Regions from separate parts of the Streptomyces sp. NBC_00440 genome, predicted to be linked through region 1. Evidence: predicted binding sites of a transcription regulator. Region 1 holds the regulator's gene; each other region holds the start of a gene.
What was found. Region 1 encodes HrcA, which represses chaperone genes, less so after heat shock. Its sites were predicted from a motif close to TTNGCACTCNGNNNNNCNGAGTGCNAA; they were not measured.

Region 1 (9,938 bases):
AGAACCGGAACGAGATTCGACAGACGGGCCCCCGCGCTGCGGCATGGGGGCCCGTTCGTTATGAAGCGCACGGCCGTTCCCTCTTACGTGGCGGACACAGGCGCTCTACTCTGATCACTAGTTACTCGCCAGTTTAAATAACAGCCACCAGCCAGTCGCGCAGAGCTGCCCGCAGGCCCGGAGGACGACGTCGTGAGCGACACACAGACCTTGATCGAGACCCGGCCGCCCTCCGTGGCGACCCTTTTCACCCAGCGGGTGGCCGAGACGCCCGATGCCGAGGCGTACCGCTATCCGGTACCCGCGGCCTCCGGCGACGGACCTGACGAGTGGAAGTCCCTGAGCTGGGGCCAGGCGGCCGAGCGGGTGTACGCCATCGCCGCCGGCCTCATCGACCTCGGCGTGCGGCCCGAGGAGCGCGTCGCGCTCGCCTCGTCGACCCGGGTCGAATGGATTCTGGCCGACCTCGGCGTGATGTGCGCGGGAGCCGCGACGACGACGATCTACCCGTCGACCAACACCGAGGAGTCCGCGTACATCCTCTCCGACTCCGAGAGCCGGGTGCTGATCGCGGAGGACGCCGGCCAGCTCGCCAAGGCCCGGGAGCGGCGGGCCGAGCTGCCGGATCTCCACCATGTGGTGGTGATCGACAGCGCGGGCCTGGAGCCCGACCCGGCCGACGAGGCCGGCTGGGTCCTCTCGCTGGCCGATCTGGAGGCCCGCGGAGCCGCGTACCTGGCGGCGAACCCCGGTGCCGTCAAGGAACGGATCGGCGCCATCACCTCCGATCAGCTCGCCACGCTGATCTACACCTCGGGCACCACGGGCAGGCCCAAGGGCGTGCGGCTGCCGCACGACAACTGGTCGTACATGGCCAGGGCCACGGTCTCCACCGGGCTGATCACCAAGGACGACGTCCAGTACCTCTGGCTGCCGCTCGCGCACGTCTTCGGCAAGGTGCTGACCTCCGGCCAGATCGAGGTCGGCCATGTCACCGCGGTGGACGGCCGGGTCGACAAGATCATCGAGAACCTTCCGGTGGTCCAGCCGACCTATATGGCAGCCGTCCCGAGGATTTTCGAGAAGGTCTACAACGGGGTCGCGGCCAAGGCGCGGGCCGGCGGCGGCGCCAAGTACAAGATTTTCCAGTGGGCCGCCGAAGTGGCACGCGAGTACGCGAAGGTCACCCAGGACAACTTCCGGCACACCGGCTCCGCTTCGGCGCCGTTCGCGCTCTCGGCCAAGCACAAGGTCGCCGACGCGCTGGTGTACGCCAAGATCCGCGAGGCATTCGGCGGGCGGCTGCGCGCCTGTGTCTCGGGCTCGGCCGCCCTTGCCCCCGACATCGGGCTGTTCTTCGCCGGCGCGGGCATCCACATCCTGGAGGGGTACGGCCTCACCGAGTCCAGCGCCGCCTCCTTCGTCAACCCCGGCGAGGCCTACCGCACCGGCACCGTCGGCAAGCCGCTGCCCGGCACCGAGGTCCGGATCGCCGACGACGGCGAGATCATGCTCCGCGGCCCCGGCATCATGGCCGGCTACCACCGGCTGCCGGACAAGACAGCCGAAGTGCTGGAGTCCGACGGCTGGTTCCACACCGGCGACATCGGCGAGCTGTCGTCCGACGGCTATCTGCGGATCACCGACCGCAAGAAGGACCTGATCAAGACGTCGGGCGGCAAGTACATCGCACCGGCCGAGGTCGAGGGCCAGTTCAAGGCGGTGTGCCCGTTCGTCTCCAACATCCTGGTGCACGGCGCGGACCGTAACTTCTGTACGGCCCTGATCTCCCTCGACGAGCCGACCATCCTGGGCTGGGCCGAGGAGAACGGCCTGGGCGGCCGGTCGTACGCCGACGTGGTGGCCTCCAAGGAGGTCGAGTCGCTGATCGACGGCTACGTGAAGCGGCTCAACGAGGGCCTCCAGCGCTGGCAGACGGTCAAGAAGTTCCGGCTGCTGCCGCGCGACCTGGACATCGAGCACGGTGAGCTGACCCCCAGCCTCAAGCTGAAGCGGCCGGTCGTCGAGCGGGAGTACAAGGCGCTCATCGACGACATGTACGCGGGCTCACGCGAGGCGTAGCCGAGGTCCGGGCGCGGGAGCGGAGCGGGACCGGCGGCGGGATCCGCCGCCGGTCCCCACCCGCAGCCACACCCGCCGTCACCCCCGATGGGCGGCTCCGCAGGACCGGATCCGTACCGGATTCATGTCTCCGCCACCGCGCCCACCAGTGGTTTCTCTTTCCGACACGGCCCATTTGAGTAACTCGACGCATATGGGCGGGCTCAGTCTGTCACTCTGTCGGTGTCGTCATCGGCGCAACGTCAGATCTGGTCAGGGAGCCACCGAGTGGGGTCCATTCCCGGGTCCATTCCCGTACAGAGGGAGACCGCGGTCCATACCGTGCGCCCCTCCGGGCCACCGGCAGGCGTGCCGTCGGTGGTCCGCACCAGCCTGCCCGGCAACCCGCTGTCCCCGTCCGCCGCGCGCCGGTTCGTCCGGGCCGCGCTCGCCGACTGGACCGCGCTCGGCCTGCCGGCCACCGGATTCACCGACCAGCTCGCCGACGACTCCGCCCTGATCGCCAGTGAACTCGTCACCAACGCCGTCGTGCACGCGGGCACCACGGTCGAGGTGCTCGTACGGCTGGAGGGCGCGGCGGGCGACGAGCCGCCCGCGCTGGTGATCGAGGTCTCCGACCACCACCCGTCGCGGGAGGTGCGCAACGACCCGGACGACCACCAGGACGGCCTGCCGGAGTACGGCCGCGGGCTGCGGCTCGTCTCGTCCCTGGCCGAGGCCTGGGGCATCACCTACCGCACCGGACTCAAGACGGTCTGGACCCGGCTGCCGCTCGACGGGGGCGACCCGCAGCCCGCCGCAGGCGGCGACCGCCGCCTGCGCCGCGGGCTGCGCGCCGCCGAGATCCTGGCCCCCGCGCCCCGGCACAGACAGGGCGCGGAGCGGGAGTGGAGCAGCAGCGGCGCGCTCAGCTTCCTCGCCGAGGCATCCGAACTCCTCGCCGGGCAGTTCGACGAGGACATGATCGCCGCACTGGCCGCGCAGCTCCTGGTGCCCCGGCTCGGCGACTGGTGCGCCGTCTGGCTGGACCCGGAGGCCGGCGGCCCGGGACGCAGACCGAGGCTGTCGCGGGTCTGGCACGCCCACGAGAGCCGGGTCGACGAGCTGCGGGCCGTACTGGAGAAGGAGCCGCCGCACCTGCCCGAGTCCGCGCGGGGCGGCGCCGTGGCCCTGGAGTGGCCCTTCGCCGACGGGACGGCGGGCGCCGACGGCAGAGCGGGCGCCGACGGCACGGTGCTCGGCTACCGGCTGCTCGCGGCGGGCCGCCCGCTGGGCACCCTGCTGCTCGGCCGGGCCGCCGGGCGGCGAGCCCACGAGGAAGTCACCGCCCTGGTGGGTGACTTCGCACGCCGGGTCGCGCTGGCGATCGGCGCCGCGCGCCAGTACACCCGGCAGGCCACCATCAGCAGGGTCCTCCAGCGCGGCCTGCTGCCCAGCAGCGTCGCCGAGATCCCCGGCATGGACAGCGCCCTCGTCTACGAGCCGCGCGGCGAGGGCGTCGCGGGCGGCGACTTCTACGACGTCTTCCCCGGCGACAGCGCGGGCGGCCGCTGGTGCTTCGCACTCGGCGACGTCCAGGGCAGCGGCCCGGAGGCGGCCGTCGTCACCGGACTCGCCCGCCCCTGGCTGCGGCTGCTCGCCCGCGAGGGCTACCAGGTCTCCGAGGTGCTCGACCGGCTCAACAAGCTGCTGCTCGACGACGCGATGGAGACCGCCGAGGCGGCCGCCCGGATGGTCGCGATGGCCGGCGGCCAGGAACTGCACGAGGACCCCCAGTCCCGGTTCCTCTCGCTGCTCTACGGCGAGCTGGTGCCGCTGCCCGACGGCGCGGGAGTCCGGTGCACCCTGGCCAGCGCGGGCCACCCGCTGCCGCTGCTGCTGAGCCCCGACGGCGCCGTACGGGCCGCCGCCGCGCCCCAGATGCTGCTCGGCGTGATCGAGGGGGTCGCGTACGAGAGCGAGACGTTCGACCTGGTGCCCGGCGACACACTGCTCTGCGTCACCGACGGCGTCACCGAGCGGCGGGCCGGCCCGCGCATGTTCGACGACGGCGACGGTCTCTCGGCCGAGTTGGCGGGCTGTACGGGCCTGACCGCGCAGGGCGTCGCCGAGCGGATCAAGCAGGCGGTCTACGCGTTCGGCGTGGAGCCGCTGGACGATGACATGGCGCTCCTGGTGCTGCGGGCGGAGTAGTCCCCGGACCGGGGGACAATGGGGGCATGCCTTCCGTACTGCCCGATGGTGAGCCCATGCCCGATGACGGGGCGCTGCCCGGTCATGCCCTGGAGGGCGCGGGTGAGCGGCCGCTCGGGTTCTATCTGCACGTGCCCTACTGCGCGACGCGCTGCGGGTACTGCGACTTCAACACCTACACCGCGACCGAGCTGCGCGGCTCGGGCGGTGTGCTGGCCTCGCAGGACAACTACGCGTCGACCCTCACCGAGGAGATCCGGCTGGCCCGCAAGGTGCTCGGCGACGACCCGCGCCGGGTGAGCACCGTCTTCGTCGGCGGCGGCACGCCGACCCTGCTCGACGCGGCGGACCTGGTGCGCATGCTCGCGGCGGTCCGGGACGAGTTCGGCCTCGCCGACGGCGCCGAGATCACCACCGAGGCCAACCCGGAGTCCGTCGGCCCGGAGTATCTGGCGACGCTGCGGGCCGGAGGCTTCAACCGGATCTCGTTCGGGATGCAGAGCGCGCGGCAGCACGTCCTGAAGATCCTCGACCGGACCCACACCCCGGGCAGGCCCGAGGCGTGCGTCGCGGAGGCGCGCGCCGCGGGCTTCGAGCACGTCAATCTGGACCTGATCTACGGCACGCCCGGCGAGTCCGACGACGACTGGCGGGCCTCGCTCTCGGCGGCGGTCGGCGCCGGACCCGATCACATCTCCGCGTACGCGCTCATCGTCGAGGAGGGCACCCAGCTGGCCCGCCGGATCCGGCGCGGCGAGGTGCCGATGACGGACGACGACGAGCACGCGGACCGCTATCTGATCGCGGACTCGGTCCTGGCCGACGCGGGGTTCTCCTGGTACGAGGTCTCCAACTGGTCCACCACCGACGCGGGCCGCTGCCTGCACAACGAGCTGTACTGGCGCGGCGCGGACTGGTGGGGCGCGGGCCCCGGCGCGCACAGCCACATCGGCGGCGTGCGCTGGTGGAACGTGAAGCACCCCGGCGCGTACGCGGCGGCCCTGGCGGCCGGCAAGTCACCCGGCGCGGGCCGGGAGATCCTGCCCGCCGAGGACCGCCGGGTGGAGCGCATCCTGCTGGAACTGCGCCTCCGCGACGGCTGCCCGCTCGCCATCCTGGCCCCGGCGGGCCTGGCCGCGTCCCGGCGGGCCCTGGCGGACGGACTGCTTGAGGCGGTGGCCTATGAGGCGGGGCGGGCGGTGCTCACCCTGCGGGGGCGGTTGCTGGCCGATGCGGTGGTGCGGGACCTGGTGGACTGAGGCTGCCGCCGGCCGCGCAGGGTGCTGGTTGCTGCGGCCTGCACGGGGCTCCGCCCCGGACCCCGCTCCTCAATCTCTCCCGGCTACCGCTGGGAGGTGCCCCCAGGAGGGGCTTGAATTCTCCGGCGCTCGGTGGGCTGGAAATTCCGGCGCTCGGCGGGGCTGGGGATGTCCTGCGCCGAGCAGGTAGGGGCAATCCGTCGCCACGAGGAGTCGGGGAAAGGGCATTTCGGCAACGCCGCGAGCGTGCGTGCCAGACGCCGCGCGGCAGGCGGCACTTTGACGACAGGCCCTAGGCGACGCTTGTATCCTCCGGCGCCGTCACGAAGTCGATCAGCTCCTCCACGCGCCCCAGCAGCGCGGGCTCCAGGTCCCGGTAGGAGCGCACCCCCGACAGGATCCGCTGCCACGCGGCCCCGGTGTTCTCCGGCCAGCCCAGCGCCCGGCACACACCCGTCTTCCAGTCCTGCCCGCGCGGTACGGCCGGCCACCCCGCGATGCCCACCGACGACGGCTTCACCGCCTCCCAGACGTCGATGTAGGGGTGCCCCACCACCAGTGCGTGGTCGCTGGAGACCTCCGCCGCGATACGGGACTCCTTCGAGCCCGGGACCAGATGGTCGACCAGCACCCCGAGCCGCGCGTCCGCCGCCGGGCCGAACTCCGCGACGATCGCGGGCAGATCGTCGATGCCGCCCAGATACTCGACGACGACGCCCTCGATCCGCAGGTCGTCGCCCCACACCCGCTCGACCAGCTCCGCGTCGTGCCGCCCCTCGACGTAGATCCGCCCGGCCCGCGCGACCCGTGCCCGCGCGCCGGGCACCGCCAGCGAACCGGACGCCGTCAGGTGGGTGCGCTGCTGCGCCGCTGTGGGACGTACGAGAGTGACCGGGCGCCCCTCAAGCAGGAAGGCGCGCGGCCCCATCGGGAACACCCGGTGCTTGCCGAAGCGGTCCTCCAGGGTGACCGTCGGCCCCTCGGCCGTCTTCTCACAACGGATCACCGCACCGCAGAACCCGGTGGCGATCTCCTCGACCACCAGATCGGGCTCGGCCGCGACCTCGCGGGCGGGCGTCTGCTTCTTCCACGGCGGCGTGAAGTCCGGGCTGTAGCTGCGCATTCCGCAGACGCTACGACACCCTGGAGCGTGCTGCCAGCACATCACGTTGAGCGCGGACGAACGCGGCGTCGACCACGGCCCCGTGCCCCGGTACGTACAGCGCGTCCTCGCCGCCCAGCGCCAGCAGCCGGTCCAGCGCCGCGGGCCACTGGGCGGGCATCGCGTCCGGGCCCGCCTGCGGCTCGCCCGACTCCTCGACCAGGTCGCCGCAGAAGACGACGTCGCGGCCGTCCGCGCCGTTCCCGGGGGCGGCTCCCTGTCCGCCCGGGACGAGCAGAGCCAGATCGTGGCCGGTGTGCCCGGGGCCGCAGTTCACCAGGGTGACCCGGAGGCCGCCCAGGTCCAGGGTCAGTTCCCCGGACACCTGATGGTGCGGAGCGACCAGATGGGCCACCGCCTCGGCGGCCTCCGCCGCCGCGACGCCGTGGCGCACCGCGTCCTGGCGCAGCTCCTCGGCGCCGCGCGAGCCCCGGGTGAGCAGCGCCTCCGTGCCCACCGCTCCGTAGACCTGGACACCCGCGAACACGGCGGTGCCCAGCACATGGTCGAAGTGCGGGTGGCTCAGCGCGATGTGCGTCACCCGGCGGCCGAGCACCGCCTCCGCGCGCATCCGGAGCTCCCGGCCCTCGCGCAGCGTCGCCCCCGTGTCGAAGAGCAGCGCACCGTACCGGCCCGCCACGAGCCCGGCTGTCGCGTCCCAGCGGGGGAGACGGCACCGGCCCACCCCCGTCGCCAGACGTTCCCAGCCATAGTCTTCCCAGGTGGAGTCTTCCCAAGTGGCGTCAGTGGCGTCCATACCCTGACGCTATCCCCGGTCGGCGGACAACGGCGCGATCGTGCGACGGGCCGCCCTTGCCAGCGGTGAACCTCTCCGCCGTACACTGGGACGCTGCTGGCACTCGAACATTCCGAGTGCCAGGAAGGCCCGGATCGACAGCTGGAGGTGTGCGCGGGTGCTCAGCGAACGCAGACTCGAAGTGTTGCGCGCCATCGTCCAGGACTATGTGGGCACCGAGGAGCCGGTCGGCTCCAAGGCGCTCACCGAGCGGCACCGGCTCGGTGTCTCACCGGCCACCGTCCGCAACGACATGGCGGCCCTGGAGGACGAGGGGTTCATCGCCCAGCCGCACACGAGCGCGGGCCGCATCCCCACGGACAAGGGGTACCGGCTGTTCGTCGACCGGCTCGCGGGCGTCAAGCCCCTCTCGTCGCCCGAGCGGCGCGCCATCCAGAACTTCATGGACGGCGCCGTCGACCTCGACGACGTGGTGGGCCGCACCGTGCGGCTCCTCGCCCAGCTCACCCGGCAGGTCGCCGTGGTGCAGTACCCGTCGCTGACCCGTTCCACGGTGCGGCACGTGGAACTGCTGGCGCTGGCCCCGGCCCGGCTGATGCTCGTGCTGATCACGGACACCGGACGGGTCGAGCAGCGCATGATCGACTGTCCGGCGCCGTTCGGTGAGACTTCTCTCGCCGACCTCCGTGCCCGGCTCAACAGCCGGGTGGTGGGGCGCCGCTTCGCGGACGTACCACAATTGGTGCAGGACCTTCCCGAGTCCTTCGAGCAGGAGGACCGGGGTACGGTTTCCACGGTGCTCGCGACCTTGCTGGAAACGCTGGTCGAGGAGACCGAGGAACGGCTGATGATCGGCGGAACCGCCAATCTGACGCGATTCGGACATGACTTCCCACTGACCATCAGGCCGGTGCTGGAAGCGCTTGAGGAGCAGGTCGTGCTCCTCAAGCTGCTCGGTGAGGACTCGGGCATGACCGTACGCATCGGGCATGAGAATGCCCACGAGGGCCTGACGTCCACATCGGTCGTCGCCGTCGGCTACGGTTCGGGCGACGAGGCAGTCGCCAAACTCGGCGTGGTCGGACCGACCCGCATGGACTACCCCGGAACGATGGGAGCGGTACGCGCAGTGGCACGTTACGTCGGACAGATCCTGGCGGAGTCGTAAGTGGCCACGGACTATTACGCCGTTCTCGGCGTGCGCCGCGACGCTTCCCAGGACGAGATCAAGAAGGCATTCCGGCGATTGGCGCGCGAGCTCCACCCGGACGTCAACCCCGATCCCAAGACGCAGGAACGCTTCAAGGAGATCAACGCCGCCTACGAGGTGTTGTCGGACCCGCAGAAGAAGCAGGTCTACGACCTCGGGGGCGACCCGCTCTCGCAGGCGGGCGGCGGCGGAGCCGGCGGCTTCGGCCAGGGCGGCTTCGGCAACTTCTCGGACATCATGGACGCCTTCTTCGGTACGGCGTCCCAGCGCGGGCCGAGGTCGCGTACGCGGCGCGGCCAGGACGCGATGATCCGGCTGGAGATCGACCTCAACGAGTCGGCCTTCGGCACCACGAAGGACATCCAGGTCGACACCGCTGTGGTCTGCACGACCTGCAGCGGCGAGGGCGCGGCCCCCGGCACCTCGGCCCAGACCTGCGACATGTGCCGCGGCCGCGGTGAGGTCTCGCAGGTCACCCGGTCCTTCCTGGGCCAGGTCATGACCTCGCGGCCGTGCCCGCAGTGTCAGGGCTTCGGTACGGTCGTGCCGACCCCGTGCCCCGAGTGCGCGGGCGACGGGCGCATCCGCTCCCGCCGCACGCTGACGGTGAAGATCCCGGCCGGTGTCGACAACGGCACCCGCATCCAGCTCGCGGGCGAGGGCGAGGTCGGCCCCGGCGGCGGCCCCGCCGGTGACCTGTACGTGGAGATCCACGAGCTGCCGCACGCGGTCTTCCAGCGGCGCGGCGACGATCTGCACTGCACGGTGACGGTCCCGATGACGGCGGCCGCGCTCGGCACGAAGGTGCCGCTGGAGACGCTGGACGCGCTGGAGGAGGTCGACATCCGGCCGGGCACGCAGTCTGGCCAGTCGATCCCGATGCACCAGCGCGGCATCACGCATCTGCGCGGCGGCGGCCGCGGCGACCTGATCGTGCATGTCGAGGTGCTCACCCCGACAAAGATGGACGCCGAACAGGAGCGCCTGCTGCGGGAGTTCTCCAAACTGCGCGGCGAGGAACGGCCCACCGGCCAGTTCCAGCCGGGGCAGCAGGGGTTGTTCTCGCGGCTGAAGGATGCGTTCAACGGTCGGTAGCGGGGTTGTTCTTTCTGCCGGGGGTCCGGGGGTCGTCCCCCGGGGGATGCAGTCGGCCGGGGGACGAGGGGTTGTTCTCCCGGCTGAAGGATGCGTTCAACGGGCGGTAGCCCCCGGCGTACTCGCGCCACCGATTCGGTGCGGTGCGGAGGACGTGGCACGATGCGGTCATGTCCTCCG
Region 2 (9,938 bases), 1.2 Mb from region 1:
CGCCGCCACGTGGTTCGACCGTGGCGCCACCGAACCCGAGATGCTGCACGCCCTGACCGCCGGACTGCCCACCCCCGTACACCGCGCGTCCGCGCTCGTCCGCAGGCGGCTCACCGACAAGCTCCCGCCCGAGCGCCCGCCCCGCCCGGCGCCATGCGTCGCCCGCCCAGCGCTGCGGATCCTGGAGTGCGGCAAGTGCGGGGCCCCCGGGCGCCCGGAAGCCCTGCCCGGCGGTGAGTGCGCGGAGTGCCGGGGCAGGCCCGTACGCCGCCCCGCACCGCTCACCCCGGCCCAGGTCCACACCCGGGCGGCACAGGCCCGCGCGGCGGCAGCGACCCGACAGCCCGAAAGGACCCGCACATGACCGTTCAGCTCACTCGGCCCCCGAGCAGGGCACGATGTAGGGGAGGAGGCGACGCCATGACCCCCAGCACCGCTGATCACGCCCAGGACCACGCCCAGATGTCCGTAGAGGACTTCGAGGAACTCGCCCGCCACGCTCCCGAGACAGTGGCACTGGAATTCATCAATGGAAAGCTTGGGGTCAAGCCCGTGCCGGACGGCGACCACGGAGAAATCATCATGTGGCTGCTGCGCCAGTGCATCCAGCAGCGACCTGAACTGGGCCTGTACCCGGAGCAAGGAGTCAAGGTCGAGTCCTATCGGCAAGGCCGAGCCCGACTTGACGGCGCACTGGCCCCCACCGGCCACTTCTCGGGGCAAGGAGAGTGGGCGCACCCCGGAGGCATCCTCATGGCCGTGGAAGTCACCTCGCACGACTCCGACACCGACCTCCGCGACCGCGTGGAGAAGCGCGACGGCTGCGCGGCCTCAGGCATCCCGGTCTACCTGCTCGTCGACCGGGACACGGAGAAGCTCGTCGTCTACAGCGAGCCGGAGCGGGGCGAATACCTGACCCGCACATCCCACGCCTACGGCGCCACGGTCACGCTTCCCACGCCCGTCTCGATCATGCTGGAGACCGGGAAGCTCAAGGACTACGCCCACTGACGACGCCCCCAGGAGAACGCCCGAGGGCGGTACCCCTCCGAGAAGGGGTACCGCCCTCGGTCCGTACTCGCTCGCCGTACTGCTTCTTACGGCTCGCGTGCTACTGCTGGAGCAGCCGATCCTCGCTGAGAGCCGAGGATCAGAAGTCCATGTCACCGCCGGGCATGCCGCCCGGGGCGCCGCCGGGGGCGGCCTTCTCCGGCTTGTCGGCGATGACGGCCTCGGTGGTGAGGAACAGCGCGGCGATCGACGCGGCGTTCTGCAGCGCGGAGCGCGTGACCTTCGCCGGGTCGATGATGCCCTCGGCGATCATGTCGACGTACTCGCCGGTCGCAGCGTTCAGGCCGTGGCCGACCGTCAGGTTGCGGACCTTCTCGACGACGACTCCGCCTTCGAGACCACCGTTGACGGCGATCTGCTTCAGCGGGGCCTCAAGCGCGAGCTTGACGGCGTTGGCGCCGGTCGCCTCGTCGCCTTCGAGCTCAAGCTTCTCGAACACCGCGGAAGCCTGGAGCAGGGCCACGCCACCACCGGCGACGATGCCCTCCTCGACGGCCGCCTTCGCGTTGCGAACGGCGTCCTCGATGCGGTGCTTGCGCTCCTTGAGCTCGACCTCGGTCGCGGCACCGGCCTTGATGACGGCCACGCCGCCGGCCAGCTTCGCGAGGCGCTCCTGGAGCTTCTCGCGGTCGTAGTCCGAGTCGGAGTTCTCGATCTCGGCGCGGATCTGGTTGACGCGACCCTGGACCTGGTCGCTGTCACCGGCACCGTCGACGATCGTGGTCTCGTCCTTGGTGATGACGACCTTGCGGGCGCGGCCGAGCAGGTCGAGACCGGCGCTCTCCAGCTTGAGGCCGACCTCCTCGGAGATGACCGTGCCACCGGTGAGGATGGCGATGTCACCGAGCATGGCCTTGCGGCGGTCGCCGAAGCCCGGAGCCTTGACGGCGACGGACTTGAAGGTGCCGCGGATCTTGTTGACGACCAGGGTCGACAGCGCCTCGCCCTCGACGTCCTCCGCGATGATCAGCAGCGCCTTGCCGGACTGCATGACCTTCTCCAGCAGCGGAAGGAGGTCCTTCACGTTGCCGATCTTGGAGTTGACGATCAGGATGTACGGGTCGTCGAGCGACGCCTCCATACGCTCCATGTCGGTGGCGAAGTACGCCGAGATGTAGCCCTTGTCGAAGCGCATGCCCTCGGTGAGCTCAAGCTCAAGACCGAAGGTCTGCGACTCCTCGACGGTGATGACGCCTTCCTTGCCGACCTTGTCCATCGCCTCGGCGATGAGCTCGCCGATCTGGGTGTCAGCGGCGGAGATGGAGGCGGTCGAAGCGATCTGCTCCTTCGTCTCCACGTCCTTGGCCTGCTCCAGCAGAGCGGCGGAGACGGCCTCGACGGCCTTCTCGATGCCACGCTTCAGGGCCATCGGGTTGGCACCGGCGGCGACGTTGCGGAGGCCCTCACGAACCAGCGCCTGCGCGAGGACGGTCGCGGTCGTCGTGCCGTCACCGGCGACGTCGTCCGTCTTCTTGGCGACCTCCTTGACCAGCTCGGCGCCGATCTTCTCGTACGGGTCCTCAAGCTCGATCTCCTTGGCGATGGAAACACCATCGTTGGTGATCGTGGGGGCGCCCCACTTCTTCTCAAGGACGACGTTGCGGCCCTTGGGGCCGAGGGTGACCTTGACGGCGTCGGCGAGCTGGTTCATCCCGCGCTCGAGACCGCGCCGTGCCTCCTCGTCGAACGCGATGATCTTGGCCATGTGAAGTGGTCCTCCCAGGACTGGGGGTCCCCCCGGACGAAGTCCGGGGGTGGGCGGAAGCGTCAGACCTGGCGGCGCCCGCGACGGACGGCCTGCTTGCCCGGTGGTTCCTTGCCCCACCCGGCCCGCGGGCCTCGCCAACCCGGTCTTTCTGTCACTCTCACTGGGAGAGTGCTAACGCCAATGATTAGCACTCGACCCCTGTGAGTGCAAGCGCCTTCGAAGAAGGCCCAGCCAGGGGCGGTGGTCGGAGCGGGGGCACCTCCCGGACGAAGTCCGGGGGTAGGGAGGGCAAGCGCCTTCGGTCGATACCGGCCGTACGCGCGGGCGGTCGCGGACGCACGAGAGGCCCGCGCCCCTGTGTGGGGTGCGGGCCTCTCGGCGTGAGTGGGTGGGTGGCCGATCGCGCCGAGATCAGACGGCGAGTTTGACCATGTCCGCCTGCGGACCCTTCTGGCCCTGCGAGATCTCGAACTCAACTCGCTGACCTTCTTCAAGGGTGCGGTAGCCGTCCATCTGAATCGCGCTGTAGTGGACGAAAACATCCGCACCACCGTCGACCGCGATGAAGCCGTACCCCTTCTCCGCGTTGAACCACTTGACGGTGCCCTGAGCCATGCCTAACTCCCCTATTACTGGCCCTTGCACAGAGCCCGCACTTCGCGGGATCCGGGTCAGACCTTGCGCCGGAACGCGTCGACCGCGGCTGAATGTATCTGCCCAACTGCCCTCTGCAACAGGTCAATCGGACGAGAATTCTGAGCGCGGCTGAACGCCCCATTGGGCGGATTTCCGGGGATCCCCGGGCAAGTCGGGCCGGGCAAAGGGCACTTACGACGCAAAGAGCTCGAACACATTGCCCACACATTGACGCGTGCTCAGCTGCTCGCGGCACGGGCGATCAAGAAGGATCAAGGGGGCTGCCCCAACTCTACCGTGTTCAATCATGCTGAATTGCCCCCTCCGCTTTGTACGCGGAGAGGGCAACGGGTCCAGCAGACGGCAGGGCGGACAGCAGGGCGACGGCAGGGCCCCGAGTGCCGGGGAGCGCCGGGGGGCCGCGCCGCGGCGTCTCAGGGGCTTGCTCAGCCGCCGGCGACGGCCGGGATGATGGAGACGCCCGCGCCGTCCGGCGTCGCCGTCTCCAGGCCCTGCTCGAAGCGCACGTCGTCGTCGTTCACGTACACGTTCACGAAGCGGCGCAGCTTGCCCTGGTCGTCCAGGACGCGGGCCGCGATGCCGGTGTGGTTCTTCTCCAGGTCGGCGATGACCTCGGAGAGGGTGCCGCCGTCGGCGGCGACCTCGGCCTGGCCGCCCGTGTAGGTGCGGAGGATGGTGGGGATGCGGACCTTGACGCTCATGCGGATTGCCTTCCAGGAGTCCGGGGCGGGACGAGTCGGACGGAACGGGCGGTGGGGGCGGAGAGCCTGCGTACGGAGAGCCCGGGTCAGGCGCCCGTGGCCAGACCGGCCTCGCGGAACGCGTCCAGGGTCGGACGGATCGTCGCGGTCGGGCCGGACGTCGGGGCGACCGCGTCCAGGGTCTTGAGGCCGTCACCCGTGTTCAGTACGACGGTGGTGAGCGACGGGTCGAGCAGACCGGCCTCGATGAGCTTCTTCGTCACGCCGACGGTCACACCGCCCGCGGTCTCCGCGAAGATGCCCTCGGTACGGGCCAGCAGCTTGATCGCGTCGACGATCTGCGCGTCGTTGACGTCCTCGACGGCGCCGCCGGTGCGGCGGGCGATGTCCAGGACGTACGGACCGTCCGCCGGGTTGCCGATGGCCAGCGACTTGGCGATCGTGTCCGGCTTCTGCGGCCGTACGACGTCGTGGCCGGCCTTGAACGCGGTGGAGACCGGCGAGCAGCCCTCGGCCTGCGCGCCGAAGATCTTGTACGGCTTGTCCTCGACGAGGCCGAGCTTGATCAGCTCCTGGAGACCCTTGTCGATCTTCGTGAGCTGGGAGCCCGATGCGATCGGGATGACGATCTGGTCGGGCAGCTGCCAGCCGAGCTGCTCACAGATCTCGTACGCCAGGGTCTTGGAGCCCTCGCCGTAGTACGGGCGGAGGTTGACGTTGACGAAGCCCCAGCCCTCACCGATCGGGTCGCCGATGAGCTCGGAGCAGAAGCGGTTGACGTCGTCGTAGTTGCCCTCGATGCCGACCAGTTCGCCGCCGTAGACCGCGGCCATCACGACCTTGCCCTGCTCCAGGTCGTGCGGGATGAACACGCAGGAGCGGAAGCCGGCGCGGGCTGCGGCGGCGCCGACGGCACCGGCCAGGTTCCCCGTGGAGGAGCAGGAGAGCGTGGTGAAGCCGAAGGCGCGGGCGGCCTCGACGGCGATGGCGACGACACGGTCCTTGAAGGAGTGCGTCGGATTGCCGGAGTCGTCCTTGATGTGCAGAGCGCCGGTGACACCCAGCTCACGGGCGAGGTTGTCGGCCTTGACCAGCTTGGTGAAGCCCGGGTTCAGGTTGGGCTGGTCGGCCACACCGGCGGGGACGGGCAGCAGCGGGGCGTAGCGCCAGATGTTGTTCGGGCCGGCCTCGATGCGCTTCTTCAGCTCGTCGGGGGAGCCGCTCGGCAGGTCGTACGCCACTTCGAGCGGCCCGAAACAGGACGCGCAGGCGAAGAGGGGGCCGAGCGGGAAACGCTCTCCGCACTCGCGGCACGAGAGGGCGGCGGCGGGGCCGAGATCGACGGCCCCGGTGGAGTCATTGGTGCTGGTGACGGTCTGCACAGCCATGGTGGCGAGGTCCTCTCCTCATCTTCCTCGCGACGTACTTCGCCGCAAGACGGAATTGGCACCTTCCCCACCATGACCTCGCGGTCGGCGGGAGGGTTGCCGGGACTTCTACGGGCCGTTCCCTCAGTCCCTCTGGATGAGCGCTTATGACGCGGGCCTTGAGGCCCGGCGTGTTTGTCCGCACGTGCTGACCCCGGCATCCCGTGGCCATTTGCGTTGTTCAAGACTGTAACCGAAGGCAGTGACAGTTGAGATAGTCGTCCGAACCGCGAGATGGCTCACAGTCAAGGAGACGCGCCGTGCTGGAAGAGGTGGACCGCTGGCTGGCCAGGCGTTCCTGGTCGGCAGCCGACCGTCCGCTGGACCGGCTGATTGCGGCCAAACGCGGCACGAAGGTGAGTGTCGTCCTGCCCGCGCTCAACGAGGAGGCGACGGTCGGGGCGATCGTCGCGACCATCAGGCGGGAGCTGATGGACGCCCTGCCGGTGCCGCTCGTGGACGAGCTGGTGGTCATCGACTCCGGCTCCACCGACCGTACGGCCGGGGCCGCCGCTGCCGCCGGGGCGCGGGTGGTGCACCGGGACGAGATCCTGCCGCGGATTCCGGCCCTGCCCGGCAAGGGCGAGGTGCTGTGGCGTTCACTCCTGGTGACCGGCGGCGACATCGTCTGCTTCGTGGACGCGGACCTGCGGGAGTTCTCGGCGGACTTCGTGTCGGGGATCGTCGGGCCACTGCTGACCGAGCCCGATGTGCAGTTCGTGAAGGCCATGTACGACCGGCCGCTCGGCGAGGCCGCAGGTCAGGGCGGTCGGGTGACCGAGCTGGTGGCGCGGCCGCTGCTGAACCTGCACTGGCCGCAGCTGGCCGGTTTCGTCCAGCCGCTGGGCGGCGAGTACGCGGTACGGCGCTCGCTGCTCGAACAGCTGCCCTTCCCGGTCGGTTACGGAGTGGAGCTGGGCCTGCTGGTCGACGCGCTCCACACGGTGGGGCTCGACGCGCTGGCGCAGGTCGACGTGGGCTCGCGCAAACACCGCCACCAGGACGGGCTCGCGCTGGGACGGATGGCGGCGGCGATCTACCGCACGGCGCAGCTGCGGCTGTCGCGGGGGCAGCTGGTGCGGCCGGCGCTGACGCAGTTCGAGCGGGGGGTGGAGGGGTTCGTGCCGCGGACGTACGCGGTGGACACCGAGGAGCGGCCCCCGATGCGGAGCGTCGGGGAGTACACGGCCCGCCGGGCGGCCTGACCGCTGCCGCGTGACTCGTGACCCGTGACCCGTGGCCGACGGCTGTCCATGGAAAGGTTTTGGCCATCGTTGGCACGAGAATCCGAACCTTCCATCGAGCCGCGATATCCGTGCAGCCACCGCACTCAGAGCAGTAATGAGCACTGCGATGCCGTAAACAAACAACGGATTTCGTTGCGGTGACGCATTAACGAACCCTTGACGGGAATCGTCGTCGGGAGTTGTATTCGGTCACCGGAGCGGCGTGGACGTCGTCGCGGTCCGCCCCGCATGTGCGGCACTCTTCATCGAACTTCATCGAAGGTGCCTGCCCCTCATGCCGCCAGCCTCATGCCGCCAGCACCGATGGGACAACGGATGACCCCTACGCCCGACACGAACGTTGCCGCGCCCCCAGGGAAGCCGGAAGCCGACACCCGTGCCGCGAAGGCAGGGGAAGCCCCCACGCTCACCCGGTCCATCGGCGTGGTGGGAGGGACGCTGCTGACGCTCTCCTGTCTGACCCCGGCATCGTCGCTCTTCGTGATCGTGCCGGACTCGTTCGCCACCCTGGGCACCGGAACGGCCCTGACCATCGCCATCGCGGGTCTGCTCTGTATCGGTGTCGCGTTCACCTACTCGGAGCTGGGCACGCTCATACCGAGCTCCGGTGGCGAGTACGCCATGGTCGGCACCCTCATGGGGCGGCTCGCCGGCTGGCTGGTTTTCGTCCTCTCACTGATCGTCGTCATGATCGTGCCGCCCATCATCGCGCTGGGCACCGCCGACTATCTGGCGCCGATCGTGCATCTGAACCCGCAGTACACGGCGGCGGGTGTGATGCTCCTCGCCACCGCGATGGGCCTGCTCGACCTGCGCGCCAACGCCTGGATCACCGGCATCTTCCTGGTCCTGGAAGTCGTGGCCTGCGCGGTCGTCGCCTTCCTCGGCTTCACCCACACCAGCCGGTCCGCCTCGGTCCTCATCCACCCGGTGATGGACGCCGGCCACGGCCAGAGTTCGGCCGTCACCGCCGGTCTGATCGTGACCGGACTCGCCACCGCGCTCTTCATCCTCCAGGGCTTCTCGACCGCCGTGTATCTGGCCGAGGAGATGGACAACCCGCGCCGCAACGTCTCCCGCACCGTGCTGTGGACGCTCGGGATCGGCGCGGCCGTCGTCCTGATCCCGGTCGTGGCGATCACGCTCGGCGCCCCGTCCCTCAAGACGCTCGCCGCCGGAAACGTCGCGGGCATGGTGCAGACCTGGAGCAACTCCGGCGTCGGCACCTTCGTCAGCCTCTGCATCGCGCTGGCGATCATCAACGCGGCGATCGTGATGGTGATCCAGAACTCCCGCGTCGTCTACTCCTCGGCACGCGACGCGGCCTGGCCGACCGCCGCCAACCGCGTCCTCTCCCACATCGGCAAGCGCTACAACTCCCCCTGGGCGGCGACGCTGGCCGTCGGCGTCCCCGGAGCGGTGCTGTGCTTCGTCAATCTGGACACGCTGAGCGATGTCACCGGTGTCGCGGTGGCCGCGATGTACGTCTTCGTCGCCCTGGGCGCCCTGGTCTCGCGCCGCGGTGAGCACAAGCACCGGCTGGCCTGGCGTATGCCGCTGTGGCCGGCGATCCCCGCCCTGCTGATCGTCGTCCTGGCCTGGGTGCTGTACCAGCAGAGCGTCAAGAGCCTGGTCATCACCGGTGTCATCGTCGCCGCCGCGGCGCTCTACTGGGCGCTGTACCTCCGGCCCCGGCAGGCCACGCACTGGGTGATCTCCGTTCCCGAGGACGACCTCGCCCCGGCGACGGACAGCGCCCCCGTCCAGCACTGATCCCGCGCCGCGCTGAGGTCCGCACCCCCCTGCGGCCCGCGCCGCGCCCGCTGACGGCCGTATCCCCTGCGGCCGTCAGCGCCGCACCGGCGGAGCCGCGTCCCCCCGCGGCCCCGCCGGTGCGGCACGTTTGAGCGTTTGCGGCACGGGCTAGGTTCGCGTCATGGCCTCTCCGCACGCCGCCCGCGTCCTCGTCGCCTCCAACCGGGGCCCCGTCTCGTACACCCTCCGCGACGACGGTGAACTCACGTCGAAGCGCGGCGGCGGCGGTCTCGTCTCGGGGCTCTCCGCCATCGAGGGGAACGCCGAATCGCTCTGGGTCTGCGCCGCACTCGGTGACGGCGACCGGGCCGCCGTGCGGCGCGGGATCACCGAGGACGGCGTACGGATGCTCGACATCGACCCCGAGGTGCACGCCGACGCCTACAACGGCATCGCCAACTCCGTGCTGTGGTTCATCCACCACATGCTCTACGGGACCCCGCTGGAGCCGGTCTTCGACGCGGAGTTCCGGCGCCAGTGGGACTCGTTCCGTACGTACAACCGGGCCTTCGCCGACGCGCTGGCCGCCGAGGCCGCCGAAGGCGCCGCCGTGCTGGTGCAGGACTACCACCTGTGCCTGGTGCCGGGGATGCTGCGCGAACTCCGCCCCGACCTGCGGATCGCGCACTTCTCGCACACCCCGTGGGCGCCCCCCGAGTACTTCCGGCTGCTGCCCGACGACATCGGCGCGGAGCTGCTGCGCGGCATCCTGGGCGCCGACCGGGCCGGATTCCTGACCCGGCGCTGGGCCGACGCCTTCGTCGCCTGCTGCACCGCGGTCCTCGGCGGCACCGGAGATACAGAGATCGCGGTGCACGGCCTCGGCGCCGACGCGGACTTCCTGCGGACGCGGTCCCACCAGCCCGATGTGGAAGAGCGGATGGCCGCGCTGCGCGAGCGGATCGGCGGCGGCACGGGCGAGGGGCCCGACGGCCGCCGGAAGACGATCGTCCGGGTGGACAGGACCGAGCTGTCCAAGAACATCGTGCGCGGGCTGCTCGCCTACCGGGAGCTGCTCGACACCCGTCCCGAGTGGCACGGCCGGGTGGTGCACATGGCGTTCGCGTACCCCTCGCGGCAGGACCTCGCGGTCTACCGCGACTACATGGCCGAGGTGGAACGCGTCGCCGAGGAGATCAACTCCCGTTACGGGACGGCGGACTGGACCCCGGTCGTGCTCTACCTCAAGGACGACTTCGCCCGCTCGCTCGGCGCCTACCGGCTCGCCGACGTCGCCCTGGTCAACCCGATCCGTGACGGCATGAACCTGGTCGCCAAGGAGGTCCCGGTGGTGTCCGACCACGGGTGCGCG
Region 3 (9,938 bases), 2.5 Mb from region 1:
GAGACCCACGGCCGAGGTCGCCGCGGCTCTCGCCGGGGCTGAAGTCCTCTTCACCTGCTGGGGCGCGACCCCGCTCACCCCCCGGATCCTGGACTCCGCACCCCGGTTGCGCGCCGTCGTCCACGCGGCCGGCTCGGTCAAGCACCACATCACCGAGGCATGCTGGGAGCGCGGCATCACCGTCGCTTCGGCCGCCGCGGCCAATGCGCTGCCCGTGGCCGAGTACACCCTCGCCACGATCCTGCTCGCCAACAAGCGTGTCCTGCAGTCCGCCTACCGGTACCGCGCGATGCGCGGCGACCACGACTGGCGGGACGAGCTGGACGGCGCGGGCAACTACCGGCGCACCGTCGGCATCATCGGCGCCTCCCGGATCGGCCGACGGGTGATCGAACTGCTGCGCCCCTTCGATCTGCGGGTCCTGCTGTACGACCCGTACGTCGATACGGCAGAAGCCGCCGCGCTCGGTGTGGAGCCGGTGCCGCTGGACGAACTGTGCGCCCACAGCGACATCGTCAGCGTGCACGCCCCGCAGCTTCCCGCCACCCGGCACATGATCGGGGCCCGCCAGCTGGCCGCGATGCCGGACGGGGCGACGCTGATCAACACGGCCCGCGGTTCGCTGATCGACGAGGACGCGCTGGTTCCGGAACTGGTGGGCGGGCGGCTGCACGCGGTGCTCGATGTGACGGAGCCTGAGACCCCGTACGCGGAGTCACCGCTCTACGACCTGCCGAACGTTCTGCTGACCCCGCACATCGCCGGGTCGCTCGGCGGCGAGCTGCACCGGATGGCGGACCAGGCTCTGGACGAGCTCGAACGGTACACGTCGGGGCAGGAGTTCGCGGATCCCGTGCTTCCGTCGGACCTGACGCACTCGGCCTGACCGGACCCGGTCACGGCCCCCGGCTCCCGGCTCCCGCCCCCCGTAAACACCGAGGCCCGGCACCCCTTCCAAGTGAAGGGGTGCCGGGCCTCAGGCGTGCGTCGTGTCAGCCTCAGTGCGAGTGGCCGTGGCCGTGGCCCGCCTCGGGCTCCTCCTCCGCCGGCTTCTCGACGACCAGGGTCTCGGTCGTGAGCAGCAGCGAAGCGATGGACGCGGCGTTCTCCAGCGCGGAGCGGGTGACCTTGACCGGGTCGATGACGCCGGCCTTCACCAGGTCGCCGTACTCGCCGGTCGCGGCGTTGAAGCCGTTGCCCTTGTCGAGCTCGGCGACCTTCGAGGTGATGACGTAGCCCTCGAGGCCGGCGTTCTCGGCGATCCAGCGCAGCGGCTCGACAGCGGCACGGCGGACGACCGCGACACCCGTGGCCTCGTCGCCGGTCTTGCCCAGGTTGCCTTCGAGCACCTTGACGGCGTGCACCAGAGCGGAGCCACCACCGGAGACGATGCCCTCCTCGACCGCGGCGCGGGTCGCGGAGATGGCGTCCTCCAGACGGTGCTTCTTCTCCTTGAGCTCCACCTCGGTGGCGGCACCGACGCGGATCACACACACGCCGCCGGCCAGCTTCGCAAGGCGCTCCTGGAGCTTCTCGCGGTCCCAGTCGGAGTCCGTGGACTCGATCTCGGCCTTGATCTGGTTGACGCGGCCCTGGACCTCGTCGGACTTGCCACCGCCGTCGACGATGACGGTGTCGTCCTTGGTGATGGTGACGCGGCGGGCGGTGCCCAGCACGTCGAGACCGGCCTGGTCGAGCTTGAGTCCGACCTCCTCGGCGATGACCGTGGCACCGGTGAGGGTGGCCATGTCGCCGAGCATCGCCTTGCGGCGGTCGCCGAAGCCGGGGGCCTTGACCGCGACCGCGTTGAAGGTGCCGCGGATCTTGTTCACGACCAGGGTCGACAGGGCCTCGCCCTCGACGTCCTCGGCGATGATCAACAGCGGCTTGGAGCCACCCGCCTGGATGACCTTCTCAAGGAGCGGCAGCAGGTCCTGGATCGAACCGATCTTGCCCTGGTGGATCAGGATGTACGGGTCGTCGAGGACGGCCTCCATGCGCTCCTGGTCGGTCACCATGTACGGCGAGAGGTAACCCTTGTCGAAGGCCATGCCCTCGGTGAAGTCCAGGTCCAGACCGAAGGTGTTGGACTCCTCGACGGTGATGACACCGTCCTTGCCGACCTTGTCCATCGCCTCGGCGATGAGCTCGCCGACCTGCTTGTCCTGCGCGGAGAGACCGGCGACAGCGGCGATGTCGGACTTGTCATCGATCGGGCGGGCGGTCGCGAGGAGCTCCTCGGACACAGCCTTGACCGCGGCGTCGATGCCCTTCTTCAGGGAGGCGGGGGAAGCGCCGGCGGCGACGTTGCGCAGACCCTCGCGGACCAGCGCCTGGGCCAGCACGGTGGCGGTGGTGGTGCCGTCACCCGCGATGTCGTTGGTCTTGGTCGCCACCTCCTTCACCAGCTGCGCGCCGAGGTTCTCGTACGGGTCGTCGAGCTCGACCTCGCGGGCGATCGTGACACCGTCGTTGGTGATGGTGGGAGCGCCGAACTTCTTGTCGATGACGACGTTGCGGCCCTTGGGGCCGATCGTCACCTTGACCGTGTCGGCAAGCTTGTTGACGCCGCGCTCAAGGGCGCGACGGGCGTCCTCGTCGAACTTCAGGATCTTCGCCATGGAGCTGATTCAGTCCTCTCAAAAACGAACTGCGCCCCCAGTGCCCGTCACTCATTGTGCGAACACACGTGTGCGAACACAGAAGATGCGGGGCCAGGGGCGCAGATCAAGAAATACGTCGGTGAATTACTTCTCGACGATCGCGAGAACGTCGCGAGCCGAGAGGACGAGGTACTCCTCGCCGTTGTACTTCACCTCGGTGCCGCCGTACTTGCTGTACAGCACGACATCGCCGGCCTTGACGTCAAGCGGAAGACGCTCGCCGTTCTCGAAGCGGCCCGGGCCCACGGCCAGGACGACGCCCTCCTGGGGCTTCTCCTTGGCGGTGTCCGGAATGACCAGGCCGGAGGCCGTGGTCTGCTCGGCGTCGAGCGGCTGGACCACAATGCGGTCCTCGAGCGGCTTAATGGCAACCTTGGAGCTGGTTGTCGACACGATCCGGTCTCCCCCTTCGGAGATCTCACGGGGTGAACTGTCTGAGTGGCGACCGGTTGGATCCGTCGTCGCGGGTGCCGGACCGGCCCGTCGCCATATTTGGCACTCTCCCGTGGGGAGTGCCAGAACTGAGACTAGGACGGCAGTTAGCACTCGGTCAAGCGGAGTGCCAATCTGCCGGGCCATGTCGCCTTCCTCCCGCGCCTCCCCGCGTATCCGCCCCTCCCCGCCGCGTACCCGCCCCTCCCCCTCCGGGACGGACTGACGGACACAGTCGAAACCCGCAAGGGGGAGCGCTCGCAGCCGATCACCCACAATGGACGGGTGACCGATCTCGACGCCTTCACCGCACTGTTCACCGATGAGGGCGCCGCCCTGCTCGCATCCCTGCGGGAGTACGACCCCGCACAGGAACTGGCCGTCGCCACCCGGTTGCGCCGCTCGTATCCCACCGAACTGGTATCCGCCGCCCTCGCCCAGGCTCGGCTGCGGCAGCGAGCGGTGCCGAAATTCGGCGCGGACGACGCGTACCGGATGTTCTTCACACCCAACGGCGTCGAGCAGTCCACCCGTAAATCCGTCGCTGATCACCGCGCCCGCCGCTTCGCCGAGCTGGGGGTACGCAGCGTCGCCGACCTGTGCTGCGGCGTCGGCGGGGACGCCCTGGCGCTCGCCCGCGCCGGGATCTCCGTACTGGCGGTCGACCGCGATCCGCTGACAGCCGAAGTCGTACGGGCCAACGCCGGCGCCCTCGGGCTGAGCAGCCTGATCGAGGTGCGGTGCGCGGATGTGGCGGAGGTCTGCACGGACCCGTACGACGCGGTCTTCGTCGACCCGGCACGGCGTGGCGGTCGCGGTCGGATCTTCAACCCCGAGGCGTACTCACCGCCGCTGTCCTGGGCTACCGGTGCGGTGGCCGACCGCCCGGAGTCCGGCCCGTCACCCCGGGGAGCAGCGGGAGCAGCGGGAGCAGCGGGAGCCATCAAGATCGCTCCGGGTATCCCGCACGAGATGATCCCCGGCAGCGCCGAGGCCGAGTGGATCTCCGACGGCGGTGACGTCAAGGAAGCGGTGCTCTGGTTCGGCACGGATCCGGGGCTGCGCCGCGCCACACTGCTCCCTTCCGGGGCCACCCTCACGGGCCGCGGACTCCCCGACCCCGCGGTCCGCACACTGGGCCGGTATCTGTACGAACCGGACGGCGCCGTCATCCGCGCCCATCTCGTCGCCGAGGTCGCCGAGGAACTCGGCGGCGGGCTGATCGACGAGACCATCGCCTACGTCACGGCGGACGAGCTGCGCCCCACCCCGTATGCGACGGCCTACGAGATCACGGACGAACTCCCCTTCGGCCTGAAAAAGCTGAAGGCCCTGCTGCGCGAGCGGGAAGTCGGCAACCTCACCGTCAAGAAGCGCGGCTCGGCAGTCGAACCGGAAGAGGTACGACGCAGGGTCAAGCCGCAGGGGCCGAACGCGGCCACCGTGATCCTCACCCGCGTCGCAGGCGCGCCGACGATGCTGATCGGACAGCCCGCGGGCCACCTTTCGAGCCCGTGACATCGAGCCCATGACTTCGAGCCCATGACTTCGAGCCCATGACGTCGAGCCCATGACGTCGAACGCCTGACGAAGCCCGGCCCTGCTGTTGCGTACCTCTTTGCTCGCCCTCTTCCCTGGCCCCCGCTTCCCTTGCCCTGTCCGTCAGGCCAGGTCCGTCAGCTCGTCCGCGTACACCTGGGACAGCGGCTGCGGTCCCACGTACTGCTGGCAGTTGCAGACCCCGGGCTCGAAACTCAGCGGCTTCTTGTTCTCGTCCCAGGATGTCGGCACCTCAACGGTCTCGTGGCACTTGCCCTGCCGGTCGTGCTTGGCGAGGTGATGCGTGCAGCCACAGACCGGCTCGGGCGGTTTGTGCGCCGCCTCGATCTCCCTGCGCTCCCGTTCGGCCGTCTCCAGCCGCTCCATCCGGCGCTCATGGCGCGTGCGCAGCGCGGTGCGGCCCGTATCGGCGACCCAGCCGAAGCCGCCGACCATGAAGAAGATGAATACCCACCAGAACCAGCTCACTTGCGGCCCCTTCCCCCTGGCCCGTGCGTCCTGGATTTCAAGGTTACGCGTACGTACGGACACCGGGTGCCGTATGGCCGGAGGATAATCCTGGCCCGGATTGCTGGGGGGGGAGGTGTGGGCTGAGGAGGTGTGCGCTGAGCGGGTCGGCGTGGGCTGAGGGAGCCCCGGACTGGGTGACCGGGCTGGGTGATCGGCCCGCCGTCCCCCGTACGGACCTTGCGCCGGGCGGGATCCGACGGTCCGTCAGAGACTGATCAACATGACGCCTCGTAAGCCGTCGCGCCCGTCGGCGCGTTTGTCGCTCCGTTCGTCCCGCTCGTCCCTCCCCGTGGCGTTCCGTACGCCGCCCGGTACGCCCCCCGGTGAGCCGTCCCGTAAGGCATGGGCCGGCGTACCCCGTAAAGCCGTCGGCCGTGCCGTGGGATGCGCCGCTGCCGCTTCTCTGCTGCTCGGCGGGCCCGCGTTCGCCACCGCCCCGGCCCCGCCCGCCGTCACTCCGCCGGCAGCCGCCGGCGCGGGCGCGGCACCACCGGCTCAGGAACGGCCGACGTGGACCAGGTGCCCCGCGCCCTCCCAGGCGCAGGGCGGCGGCAAGGCCCCCGGCACCGGCTGGGCCTGCGCCACTCTGAACGTCCCCCTCGACTACACCAAGCCCGGAGGGAAGACGATTCCGCTGGCGCTGATCCGGCATCGCGCGACGGGTCCCGGCAAACGCATCGGCTCGCTGGTCTACAACTTCGGCGGTCCCGGTGGCTCGGGCGTCGACACGCTGCCTGCCTTCACGCCGACGTTCGCGAAGCTCAACACCCGCTATGACCTGGTGAGTTTCGATCCGCGCGGAGTCGGCAACAGTGCACCCGTCAACTGCCTCACCGGCCCGGAGACCGATGCGCTCAACGCCGTCGACTCCACCCCGGACACCCCCACCGAGGTCCGGCGGTGGATGGACGCGACCCGTGACTTCGCGGCGCAGTGCGAGAAGAAGTCCGGCCCTCTCCTGCCGTATCTGACGACCACCAATGTGGCCAGGGACCTGGACCGGATCCGCGCGGCGGTGGGCGACAGGAAGCTGAACTACTACGGCTTCTCGTACGGTACGGAGCTCGGCGCGACCTACGCCCATCTCTTCCCACAGAAGGTCGGCCGTGCGGTGCTCGACGGCGTCATGCACCCCGACAAGGACTTCACACAGGGGGCCTTCTACCAGCTGAAGGGCTTTCAGCTGGCCCTGGACCACTTCGCGCGCTCGTGCGTCGCGGCCACGTACCTCTGTCCGCTGCACCGCTCCACTCCCGAAGGGGTCGAGAAGGTGCTGACCGGCCTCGTGGCCGGTCTGGAGAAGCACCCCGCGGCCGCAGCGGGGGGCCGCACCCTCAACGACTCGCTCGCCCTGACAGCGATCGAAGGTGCGCTGTACTCGCCGGATTCCGGCTGGCCGCGGATGGCGAGCGCGGTCGCCGGGTACCTCCGTACGCACAACCCCGCGGCGCTGCTCACGATGGCCGACAGCATGACGGGCCGCGACGCCAAGGGGCACTACTCGAACAGCAACAACGTCTTCTCGGCGACCAGTTGCGCCGACTCCGGCGTACCGGTGCAGAAGGCCGAGATCGAGCGCCGGCTCCCCGCTTACCGCAAGGCGTCGCCGCTGTTCGGCGCGCAGTTCGCGTGGGCGCTGAACCAGTGCACGTACTGGCCCGTCAAGGGGGCCACGAAGCATATGGAGGTCAGCGCGAAAGGAGCCCCGCCCATTCTGGTCATCGGCAATACGGGCGACCCCGCCACCCCGTACGGCGGGGCGAAAGCGATGGCGCGGCGGCTCGGGAAGGGGGTCGGGGTACTGGTCACCTGGAAGGGCGGCGAGGGGCACTGCTCTTACGGGAACGGCAGCGCGTGCATCGACGGCACGGCGAACGCGTATCTGCTGGACGGGAAGGTACCGGCGTACGGGACCAGCTGTTCCTGACCGGTGATCCCGGGGGGGGCTCCGCGGAGTTGTGGGGCAGCCAGGCGCGGGGCCCCGGGGGGCTCGGGGTTCCAGGGAGCCGGTGTTCGGGGTTCCAGCGATCAGCCGCGCTCCGAACTGCAGCTGCTGTCGCTCCTTGCCGTAGCTGTCAGGCCCTCGATGTAACTGTCACCCCTCCAGCAGCTCCGCCGCGAGACGTTTGACCTGGTCGGCGAGGGGGCGCTGAGCGGGCTCGTGCTCGGCGGCGGCGTTTGCGAGCCGTACGACGTCCGCACGCCACCGACCGCTCGCCGACCCGCCGGCGCCGATCCGGCGCAGGCCGCGCTCCAGCAGCCCCACTGCCACCTCCGGCTGCCCGCGCAGCACCGCCTTGACGACAGCCACAGCATTGGCGAGTGCACTGGCCGCGAGAGACCACTCGGGATCCCCCACCCCCTCGGGGCCGCCGTCCTCCTGCGCCCGGCCCCCGCCGAGGCCCGCACCCACCGGGCCCACCGGACCGGACGGGCCGGCCGACCCGTCGGAAACTGCCAGGATCTCCAGATCCAGCCGCCAAAACAGCGGCATATCCCGGAAGGCGAGGAACAACAGCTTCCGACTGCATGGACGTTGAGAATCTCGTTGAGAATCCGGATCGCTTCGCAGCGAGACGACCGCTCGCACCGCACCCAGGCAGGGCCCGACGGCAGCCACACAGGCCTCGAACTGCGCATCGGGCACAGTCCAGGCAAGATCGATGTCGCTGTACGGATCCGCAGTGCCCCGGGCAAGCGAACCACGCAGCGCGGTTACCGATCCGGGGCACTGCGCCGCGAGCGCGTCCCGCAGTTCCTGAGCGAAGACGGCCCGACGGGCGGGGTCGAGGTCCATGGCGGGCGGGGTGGGGGACATGGCACCACAGCGTAAGGCAGGCCGGGACAGACCGGACCCTCTCCCGTGGACGCTACGGGAGAACTCGCTACCTCACCGGTCCTGCGAAATCCGTACCGCGCCCGCCCGCATCCGAACCGGTAGCTGCTCCAGCACCCTTGTCTACTCCAGGTTCCGTGGCACACGTAAGCGCACTGTTCCTGCCGGGTGGTTGACGGTGATCAGGATGAGCGAGATCGAGGCCAAGTCCGCTGCAGGGCAAAGATGTTGAGTTCCATGTTCCGGATCTGCCATTCATACGAGTGAAACTGCATCACGACCTGGCGTTACTACGGAGAGTGAGCAACGATAGGGGTGTGACTCGCCGGGGAGATGGCGAGCAAGAGTTGAGGCCAATCACGGGGGTGTGGGCCATGACCATCCAGACTGATCAGACGAACCGAATGGCAGCGGCCAGCCAGGCAGCGCAGTCCAGCCGGGCAATCCAGTCCATCCAGGCAGCCCGGATCAGCACCGACCGGGCGACGTACGTAACCCGGACCGCAACCCAGACCGCTGTGCTGGACAGAAATGAGCCTGAGCCACGGGCTTCGTCCAGCCCGCCCGGCCCACCTGGCGCGCCGGAGGGGGCGGGCGGGCTGGACGGACTGGACAAAGACTTCCAACACCAGTTGCCCGGTGCATCCGCAGTCCCCGATCCACCAGCTCCTTCGGGCCCCTCAGGCCCCTCAGGCCCCTCAGGTTCTTCAACTCCAGCAGCTCCAGCAGCTCCAGCAGCTCCAGCAGCTCCAGCAGCTCCAGCAGCCCAACCGAACACAGCCGGCCCTCAGACACCGGACGACTGGGCTGCCCACCTACGGGAGGCAGCTCCCTCAGCCCAGACTGCTGCGCTCCTCGGAGCCCTGGAGTCAAAGAAGCTGTCGCCGCGCGGACGTATCGACGCTCTGGCCGTACTGGAGCGCCACGCAGCATGGTTCGCTGCCCGGCAAGTGCATCTACTGGCGGACATCGCCGCACATGCCGAGTCAGCACCGCCCTCCAGCGAACGCGATATCGACACCCAGCTCCTGAACAACGGGGACTACGCGACCGAAGAGGTGGCCTGTGCCCTGCGCATCAGCAACGCGACCGCCACCGAGCGGCTTCAGATCGCCAAGGAACTGGCCGGCCACTACGCCAACACGCTCGGCCTGCTCGAAGGCGGAGAGATCTGCTACATGCAGGCCAGGAATCTGGCCAACGCCTGCCGGGTCCTCGAACCGAAGGCAGCCGCCCGAGTCGAGACCGCCATGGCGACGAGGATGCCCACCCAAGCAACTGGCCAGAGCTCCCGAGCGCTGCGCCGCCAGGTAATCAAGGCGGACCCGGAGGGCTACCAGCGTCGGCTGGAACTGCGGACGAAAGAGCGGGAGATCGTCCGTTATCCACAGGACGACGGCATGATCACCTGGGGTGCCACGGTGCCGGCAGACCTCGGCGCCCGTTTCGATCAAGCAGTCGACGCCCATGCCACGACCCTCGTCGTGGACGGCCGCACCCTCAGCCAGCGCCGAGTGGATGCTCTGGCCGATCTCATCCTCAACCGACCTGCCCTGCCGAGCGGTTCCTCCGCTTCTGCGGAATCCGAGGCACCCCAAGGCCTCTCTCGGCGACCCACCACCGCACTCGTGCACGTGACCGTGCCCCTCGACGTACTGATCGGCGTGAGCGAGGATCCGGCAGAGCTGAAGGGTTACGGCCCCATCACCGCCACGCAGGCCCGCACCATCGCCTTCGCCGAGGGCACGATCTGGCGTCGCTTGATCACCCACCCCAAAACAGGCCTGCTCATCAAGACCGACCCCGCCACCTACAGCCCCACCGCCGAAGCCGAACGACATGTCATCGCCCGGGACCAGCAGTGCGCCTTCCCTTCCTGCCGCATGCCCGCACAGCGATGCGATCTCGACCACGTCAAGGAGTTCGATCACGACCAT

Region 2: the regulator HrcA is predicted to act here: its motif matches at 2,928-2,954, upstream of groL (chaperonin GroEL).
Region 3: the regulator HrcA is predicted to act here: its motif matches at 3,203-3,229, upstream of groES (co-chaperone GroES).

What each region holds. Positions count from the first base shown of each region.
Region 1 covers NZ_CP107921.1:2,440,632-2,450,569, reverse strand. Annotated here, with positions in the region: gene OHB13_RS10905 (AMP-dependent synthetase/ligase) at 193-2,082, shown strand; gene OHB13_RS10900 (SpoIIE family protein phosphatase) at 2,350-4,275, shown strand; gene hemW (radical SAM family heme chaperone HemW) at 4,332-5,534, shown strand; gene OHB13_RS10890 (DUF3097 domain-containing protein) at 5,827-6,657, opposite strand; gene OHB13_RS10885 (MBL fold metallo-hydrolase) at 6,668-7,453, opposite strand; gene hrcA (heat-inducible transcriptional repressor HrcA) at 7,611-8,621, shown strand; gene dnaJ (molecular chaperone DnaJ) at 8,622-9,758, shown strand; gene OHB13_RS10870 (nitronate monooxygenase) at 9,929-9,938, shown strand, end outside.
Region 2 covers NZ_CP107921.1:3,649,823-3,659,760, forward strand. Annotated here, with positions in the region: gene OHB13_RS16350 (hypothetical protein) at 1-364, shown strand, start outside; gene OHB13_RS16355 (Uma2 family endonuclease) at 421-1,011, shown strand; gene groL (chaperonin GroEL) at 1,151-2,776, opposite strand; gene OHB13_RS16365 (cold-shock protein) at 3,191-3,394, opposite strand; gene OHB13_RS16370 (MoaD/ThiS family protein) at 3,862-4,137, opposite strand; gene thrC (threonine synthase) at 4,224-5,525, opposite strand; SAM riboswitch class I at 5,541-5,668, opposite strand; gene OHB13_RS16380 (glucosyl-3-phosphoglycerate synthase) at 5,825-6,769, shown strand; gene OHB13_RS16385 (APC family permease) at 7,127-8,584, shown strand; gene OHB13_RS16390 (alpha,alpha-trehalose-phosphate synthase (UDP-forming)) at 8,748-9,938, shown strand, end outside.
Region 3 covers NZ_CP107921.1:4,959,783-4,969,720, reverse strand. Annotated here, with positions in the region: gene OHB13_RS22505 (hydroxyacid dehydrogenase) at 1-886, shown strand, start outside; gene groL (chaperonin GroEL) at 999-2,621, opposite strand; gene groES (co-chaperone GroES) at 2,748-3,056, opposite strand; gene OHB13_RS22490 (THUMP-like domain-containing protein) at 3,381-4,613, shown strand; gene OHB13_RS22485 (hypothetical protein) at 4,758-5,123, opposite strand; gene OHB13_RS22480 (alpha/beta hydrolase) at 5,386-7,092, shown strand; gene OHB13_RS22475 (nucleotidyltransferase domain-containing protein) at 7,261-7,983, opposite strand; gene OHB13_RS22470 (HNH endonuclease signature motif containing protein) at 8,952-9,938, shown strand, end outside.